Regions from separate parts of the Marinobacter shunpengi genome, predicted to be linked through region 2. Evidence: predicted binding sites of a transcription regulator. Region 2 holds the regulator's gene; each other region holds the start of a gene.
The links. The regulator sigma-54, encoded in region 2, starts transcription at its own class of promoters, with help from an activator protein. The targets are predictions, from matches to a motif close to ANTGGCATNNANNTTGCTNT.
Positions count from the first base shown of each region.

Region 1 (2,251 bases), on a different contig from region 2:
CGCATGGATGAAGACCAGTAGTGGTCCAGTAGTCCCGCCTTGCGTTTCAGGTGGCGAATCCGGTCCTGCAGGGGAGAAGGCGCGGAGGTCTGACCATGGGCGACACTCCCATCCTGCAGGGCCATCCAGGGGGGTACTGGCATTTCCTCGACGACGGCCGGATCCAGTGTGACCTGTTCCCCCGCTTCTGCAAACTTCATGAAGGCCAGCGAGGGCTGTTGCTTTGTCCGTGGACGTCTGAACGACGCCATGGTGCTGACCACCTATGGCTACGCCTACACCGGCAACGTCCATGACCATGGCGGCTCCAGCACCTACTGCCATCACTCCGGGGACCGGCTGGCAATTGGGGCGCTAAGAGGCAACTGGTGCGGTTACGGGACTACGTCTGACGACACCCGCAAAACGAAAAAACCCGGAAGCGCTATACCGCCCCCGGGTTTTCCGATGAACCGCGTTTCAGGCCTTCTGGCGGCGACGGGCCATGCCCAGACCAAATACGCCCAAAGCAAGCAGGGCCAGTGTACCCGGCTCGGCGACACTGGCTATGGTGACATCATCCAGGCCATAGCCGTCGTCCGGGTTGTTGGAATAGATACTGATGTCGTCCAGCCCGGCGGCGTCGAACAGCGTAACGTAGTAGACCTTGCCATTACCCAGGGACGAGCCAAAGACATCGGTGAAACTGAAGTCCACCCCACCGATGGAGAAACGGCCCCCGGCGTCGTTGGGATCGGTCATGTAGAACCCGATCGCGTTATAACCGGCGGTGAGGGAAATCGTCATTTCCATGGCATCCATGCTGTCCAGCCAGTTGTCCGGAGACACGGAAAAACGACCCGTAAAGGGGGTGGTGGCGGCATCCAGCACCGCCAGCCCGTCGTCACAGTCGTAGCTGCCGGTATCGCACAGGCCGCCGGAGCCGGCGGTTACACGGCTAAAGCTTCCCACGCCGGCCACGGAATTGATGGTACCGGCCTGGGTACCCACCGAGTAGCTGGCGTCGTCAAAATTCTCGGTGATATAACCCGATTGGGCCGAGCCAAGGAAGGCTGCCTCGGCGGCAGAGGCGGCGGATGCACCCTGGCCGCTGATGTTAAGGATCGGGGCGGCGTTGGCGGCAGAGGCCACGCCGATAGCGAGGACGGCTGCGACGGGTTTCAGGTACTGCTTCATCTCGATACTCCATATCGATCGATATCAGATTCGTTCTGAAGTGATATAAGCAACCCTCATGCCAGATAATATTACCTAATACTTTCATGTAGTTAATAAATAAGATAAACCTGGCTGTAAACTGAACTGACACTCGCTCGACGGGTAATGATGACTGTACTTGCCTGACAATCCCCTAGGAACGTCCGCCCCTGAGGGGACGGCCATACAACGCCCTCAGTTCGTCCTTGGCCCGTTCCAGGGTGTCCCGCTGGGCATAAGACAACTAACGTCCGGCACGGTTGACGTAGAAGGTCAGCATGGACATGGTGGCACCTCCTTTCGCAATCTACCTGTATAGTTTCCTGACGGGCTCTTCCAAGGCCCTATCGGCCTTCGACTCCAAGCCTGGCAGTCTGGATCGCACATCCCCTTTTTACCGAATTCGAAGAAACGGCGGCGCCCCGCCACCGGCTCCGGTAACCGGCTGGCGGTGAATCGCTATTCGCTCTTCACAACCTCGGTCACCAGCCGCCCTACCTCGGCATGCACCGCACTGCGGGCATCGTTCGAGCGCTCAGAACCGGAATAGTACACCGCAATCAGGACCGGGCCGGCATCCGGGCGCCAGACAATGGCGACATCATTACTGGCACCTCGGTCCCCACTGCCGGTCTTGTCACCCACCGTCCATTGCGGGTCCAGGCCGGCCCTGAGCTTGCTGTCACCGGTGGTATTGCGGATCAGCCAGTCATGCAGTTGCTCCCTGGAACCGGTAGACAGGGCCTCACCCAGCAGTACCGTTTCCATCAGGCCCAGCATGGCGGCAGGCGTCGTGGAGTCCCGTTTATCCCCTGGCAGGTTGGTGTTCAGGTCCGGCTCATTCCGGTCCAGCCGGGATACCGTATCACCCTGGGAGCGCATGTAAGAGGTCAGCCCCGCCGGGCCGCCAAGGGTTTCCAACAGCAGGTTAGCCGTGGTGTTATCGCTGTAACGGATGCTGGCGTCAATCAGTTCGGCTACGGTCATTTCACCCTCGGGCAGGTGCTCTTTCGCCACCGGGGCGTAGGACTGGATATCACTCTCATCGTAGCGA
Region 1 is NZ_JBJJLA010000019.1:46,561-48,811, reverse strand. It holds gene ACJO3T_RS13730 (hypothetical protein) at 1-251, opposite strand, end outside; gene ACJO3T_RS13725 (PEP-CTERM sorting domain-containing protein) at 460-1,176, opposite strand; gene bla (class A beta-lactamase) at 1,657-2,251, opposite strand, start outside.
Region 1: a site for sigma-54 is predicted at 1,223-1,242, ahead of ACJO3T_RS13725 (PEP-CTERM sorting domain-containing protein). Genes of this name have one in related genera too.

Region 2 (2,251 bases):
GTTATTGAAGATCTGGGTTTCATCCAGCTCCGGATACTGTCCGGCCACCTTTTCCGCGATAAATTCCAGAATCCGCTTCTTGCTGGTGCCATTGACCCGGCAATGGGTGAGTTCCGGCGCCAGTATGTTGTTGATGGTCAAGGTCGAATCGGTCATGGATGCTCGTCGGTCCCGATAAAAAAATGCTGCGGTACGAGTCCGTACCGCAGCGTTGTGAGTCAGATTATAGCCGTTCCGGTATCGCAATGGTTAGCGGGCAGTTGCTCCGTGCATCCGGTCAACGTTCTTTTCCTTGTGCTTGAGGATCTGCCGGTCAAGTTTGTCCACCAGGGCATCGATGGCGGCGTACATGTCATCGTTTTCAGCCTTCGCGTGGATTTCGCCGCCGACCACATGCAGCGTGGCTTCCGCGATCTGGCGCACCTTTTCCACCTCCAGGGTTACCTGACAGTTGCTGATGTGATCGAAGTGGCGCTCAAGTTTTTCGAATTTCTCGTTGATGTAATCCTTGAGGGAGGGAGTCAGTTCGACATGATGACCGGAAATGTTCAGTTGCATGGGCTTCTCCTGTTTGTCAGACCCTTTGTGTCAGACCAGTCGCTTCCGCTCGTTGGAGGGCGGAATATGCATGGCTTCACGGTACTTTGCCACCGTTCGCCTCGCCACCTTGATGCCCTGCTCTCCCAGCATGGTGGCAATCTTGCTGTCACTGAGCGGCTTTTTCGGGGTTTCCGCCGCAATCAGTTTCCTGATCATTGCGCGAATGGCCGTGGACGAGCATTCGCCGCCTTCCTCGGTGCTCACGTGGCTCGAGAAGAAGTACTTCAGCTCGAAGATGCCACGGGGCGTGTGCATGAACTTTTGCGTGGTGACCCGGGAAATGGTGGATTCGTGCATTTCCACAGCCTGGGCGATGTCCGACAGGATCAGCGGTTTCATCGCCTCTTCCCCATGGTCCAGAAAACCCTGTTGATGTTCAACTATTCGTGTCGCCACCTTCAGCAGGGTCTCGTTCCGACTCTGCAGGCTCTTGATGAACCATTTCGCCTCCTGGAGCTGATCCCGCAGATAGGTGTTGTCGGCACTGCTGTCGGCACGCCTTATAAGGGAAGCATAGCTGGCATTGACACGAATGCGCGGGGCAATTTCAGGATTCAGTTCCACCCGCCAGCGGCCCTTGTCCTTGCGTACGATCACGTCCGGAATCACGTAGTCCGGCTCGGAGGTGTCCAGGGCGTTGCCCGGGTGCGGGTTGAGGGCGGTGATCACCGCCAGCACTTCCCGCAACTGGTCTTCCTTCAGGCGACTGCGCCGTAACAGTTGTGCGTAGTCGCGGTTACCCAGCAGGTTGATGTAGTGGGTGATCACCAGTCGCGCCTTGTCCAGCCACGGGGTGTCTGCGGGCAATTGGTTAAGCTGGATCAGCAGGCATTCCTGCAGGTCACGGGCAAAGACACCGGGCGGGTCGAAGTGCTGCAGGCGGCGCAGGACGGCTTCCACCTCGTCCATTTCCACCGGGTCCTCGTCTTCGTCGTCCATCAGCCCGGAATGGATTTCCTCCAGTGCGGAGGTCAGGTAGCCGCGCTCATCCACGGCATCCAGCAGGGCATGGGCGATGGCGGCATCCCGCTCGCCCATGGGGGTCAGGTTGAGCTGCCACTCCAGATGGTCGTGCAGGGTCTCGGTAGTGGGACTGCGGCTTTCGAAATCGGAGTCATTGTCGTCATCGCCCCGGGAGGCGGGAGCCGGCGCGGACTGGTAGATATCGTCCCAGGCGGTGTCCACCGGCAGGTCGTCGGGGATGTTGTCGGACGGGTTGTTGTCCGCCGACCAGTCCGATTCCTCCCAGGTATTGTCGGCTGCGGACTCACCTTCCGAGGCGCTGACCGACTCCTCGTTGTTGTCCCGCTCGGCGTCGGAAGACTCGTCGGTGTCTTCCTCCTCGGAGGTTTCCAGCATCGGGTTGGAGTCCAGGGCCTGCTGGATTTCCTGTTGCAGGTCCAGTGTGGAAAGCTGGAGCAGACGGATCGCCTGTTGCAGTTGTGGGGTCATCGTCAGGCTCTGACCCATCTTTAACTGTAAGGAGGCTTTCATCACCATGGTTTCACATCCATCGCCCTTCTGAGGTAGCCGGTAACAGAATCGTTGCTAAAAAACACTGATTCAGCTCAAAAAATAGCTGAAGTCAGGCAAAAAAATCAGCATTACCGGATACTTGGAAATAACAAGCAAGTTCTTTGCCGAGTGTACC
Region 2 is NZ_JBJJLA010000011.1:126,894-129,144, reverse strand. It holds gene ptsN (PTS IIA-like nitrogen regulatory protein PtsN) at 1-156, opposite strand, end outside; gene hpf (ribosome hibernation promoting factor) at 250-558, opposite strand; gene ACJO3T_RS06155 (RNA polymerase factor sigma-54) at 589-2,094, opposite strand.

Region 3 (2,251 bases), on a different contig from region 2:
CGAAGAGCGCTCTGCGCAGCGCAAGCGGGACCAGGAAGACCTGCGGCAGAAGCAGGACGCTGCCAAGGCAGACACCGCAAAGGCAGAGAACGCAAAGGAGGAGCGCGCCAACCGGTCAGCGGAAGAGAACACCCAGGCGGCAAGGGACAGCCGCCCGGAGTCTGACCGGGACAGCCGGACCAGCAGGGAATCCCGTTCCGACGGGGACGGCCCCGACACCGCCAATGCGAATGCCTCAGAGGCTAAACCGGACAAGGTTGTCGATGACGTCGAGTCGGCAGGTATCGGGCTGCTGCAATACCTCCGGGATGGCGATGAAACCGGCATGACCGGCCTGATGATGCAGGGGCAGGCAGTTGAGGGAGCCGGTGTCTCCCAGGGCAAGTCGGCCCGTACCACCGCCCAGATGATCGCGTCATTGACCGGTACCGGACAGCAGCCGGGCGGCCTGCCGAAGGCCGGCGCCCTGTTTGCCGCCATGCTCGAGGCAGGTCAGGACAAGGGCGGCAAGCAGGGGCGTGAGCTTCTTGCCGGGCTCCAGGCCGGCGGTGTCCAGGCCCTGACGGACAGCGCCACCAGGTCCCCCGATACGTTGACGGCCCAGGTTGCCTCACGACTGACCGCACCGGAACTGACGCAGTCACTGAACCAGCCCGCCACCCTGCGGGGGCAGGAGGCCCAGGCCCTGATGCGAAACTACAGCACCAGTGTCGATGTGCCGGTGGGGGCCGATGAGTGGGGCGAGAAGGTGATGGGCAAGCTGGCCTGGCTTACCGCCAGCCAGATGTCGGTAGCGGAGATCCATGTGACGCCGCCGGACCTGGGACCCCTTGAGGTCCGGGTCCAGGTACAGAATGACCAGGCCACGGTGACCGTTCACACCTCCACGCCGGCGGTACGGGAGCAACTGGAACTCCACGGCCATCGCCTTCGGGATATGCTGAATGAACAGGGGCTGAGCCTGGACGGATTTGACGTGTCCGATTCCGCCGACCGTGACCGTTCGGAACAGAACGACGACGGTGATGAGTCCGCTAACAGCGGACCCGGGCAGGGGCTGGCCTCCGGTGATGCCGACACCGATGCCACCGAAATGACGGAGCTGGACCTGTCCTGGAAGGGAGAGCTCGACGTATACGCCTGACGGGTGGATTAGCCAGAGCTTGATCGAGCAGTTACACTTTTGTCAGCAATCGGAGGCCAGCCTCAGGGCTGGCCTTTTTGATGATGCGAATCCACCGTCAGGTGATTCCGGGGCGCGATCCAGGGGCACAACGACAGGTTGGCTCGGCCTTTGCTTCTATCCTGTTAAGGTGAATCCCTGGCGAATATCGGCAAAATATTGACGGATTTCTGAATGGCGCAGAACAATGAGGTGGCGGCACCACCGAAGAAAGGCCGGTTGAAGACGATGCTGCTCCTGGTCATCGTACTGGGGCTGGCCATTGGTCTCTCCATTGCCGGAACCCTCTGGTTCCTGGGCAAAGGCGACAGCAACACCGCCGACGTGGAGGAAAGGGGCAGCGTGGCGGAAGAGGCCTTCGTGCCATCCGGTTACCTGGTGATGGACAAACCGCTGGTTGCCACGGTTCAGCACCCGGGCCGGCCCCGCTACATCCAGGTGCACCTGGCCCTGGAGTCCAGCCAGGAGGCAGCGTTACAGGCCGCCGAGAAGCACATGCCGCTGTTGCGGAACACCCTGATTTCGGAGCTTGGGGGCCTGGAATTCATGGCACTGCAGACCAGTGAAGGGCGAGCGGCCCTGCCGGAGCAGTTGCTGGTGGCGGTCAACGAGACCCTGGAAGCGGAGGGGGAGCCCGCCGTCGACCGGGTCCTGTTAAGGAACTTCGTGATTCAGTGAAATCCGTTCAGGGGCAGGCAACGACCACATGACCATGGTGCCGTCCCGCTGAACTGCAGGCAGTCAGAGGCTGAAACTATGCAGGACCTACTCTCACAGGATGAAATCGATGCGCTGCTCCACGGGGTGGACGACGGCGATATCGATACCTATGACGAGACCGACGAAGAAGGCGTCAAGCAGTACGACCTGGCCAGTCAGGACCGGATCGTCCGTGGCCGGATGCCGACCCTCGAGATGATCAACGAGCGTTTTGCACGCTATACCCGCATCAGTCTGTTCAATCTCCTGCGTCGCAACGCCGATGTTTCCACCGGCGGCATCCAGATCATGAAATTTGGTGAGTACATCCACACCCTGTATGTGCCCACCAGTCTCAACCTGGTCAAG
Region 3 is NZ_JBJJLA010000015.1:395,609-397,859, reverse strand. It holds gene ACJO3T_RS09835 (flagellar hook-length control protein FliK) at 1-1,144, shown strand, start outside; gene ACJO3T_RS09830 (flagellar basal body-associated FliL family protein) at 1,358-1,861, shown strand; gene fliM (flagellar motor switch protein FliM) at 1,940-2,251, shown strand, end outside.
Region 3: a site for sigma-54 is predicted at 1,282-1,301, ahead of ACJO3T_RS09830 (flagellar basal body-associated FliL family protein). Genes of this name have one in related genera too.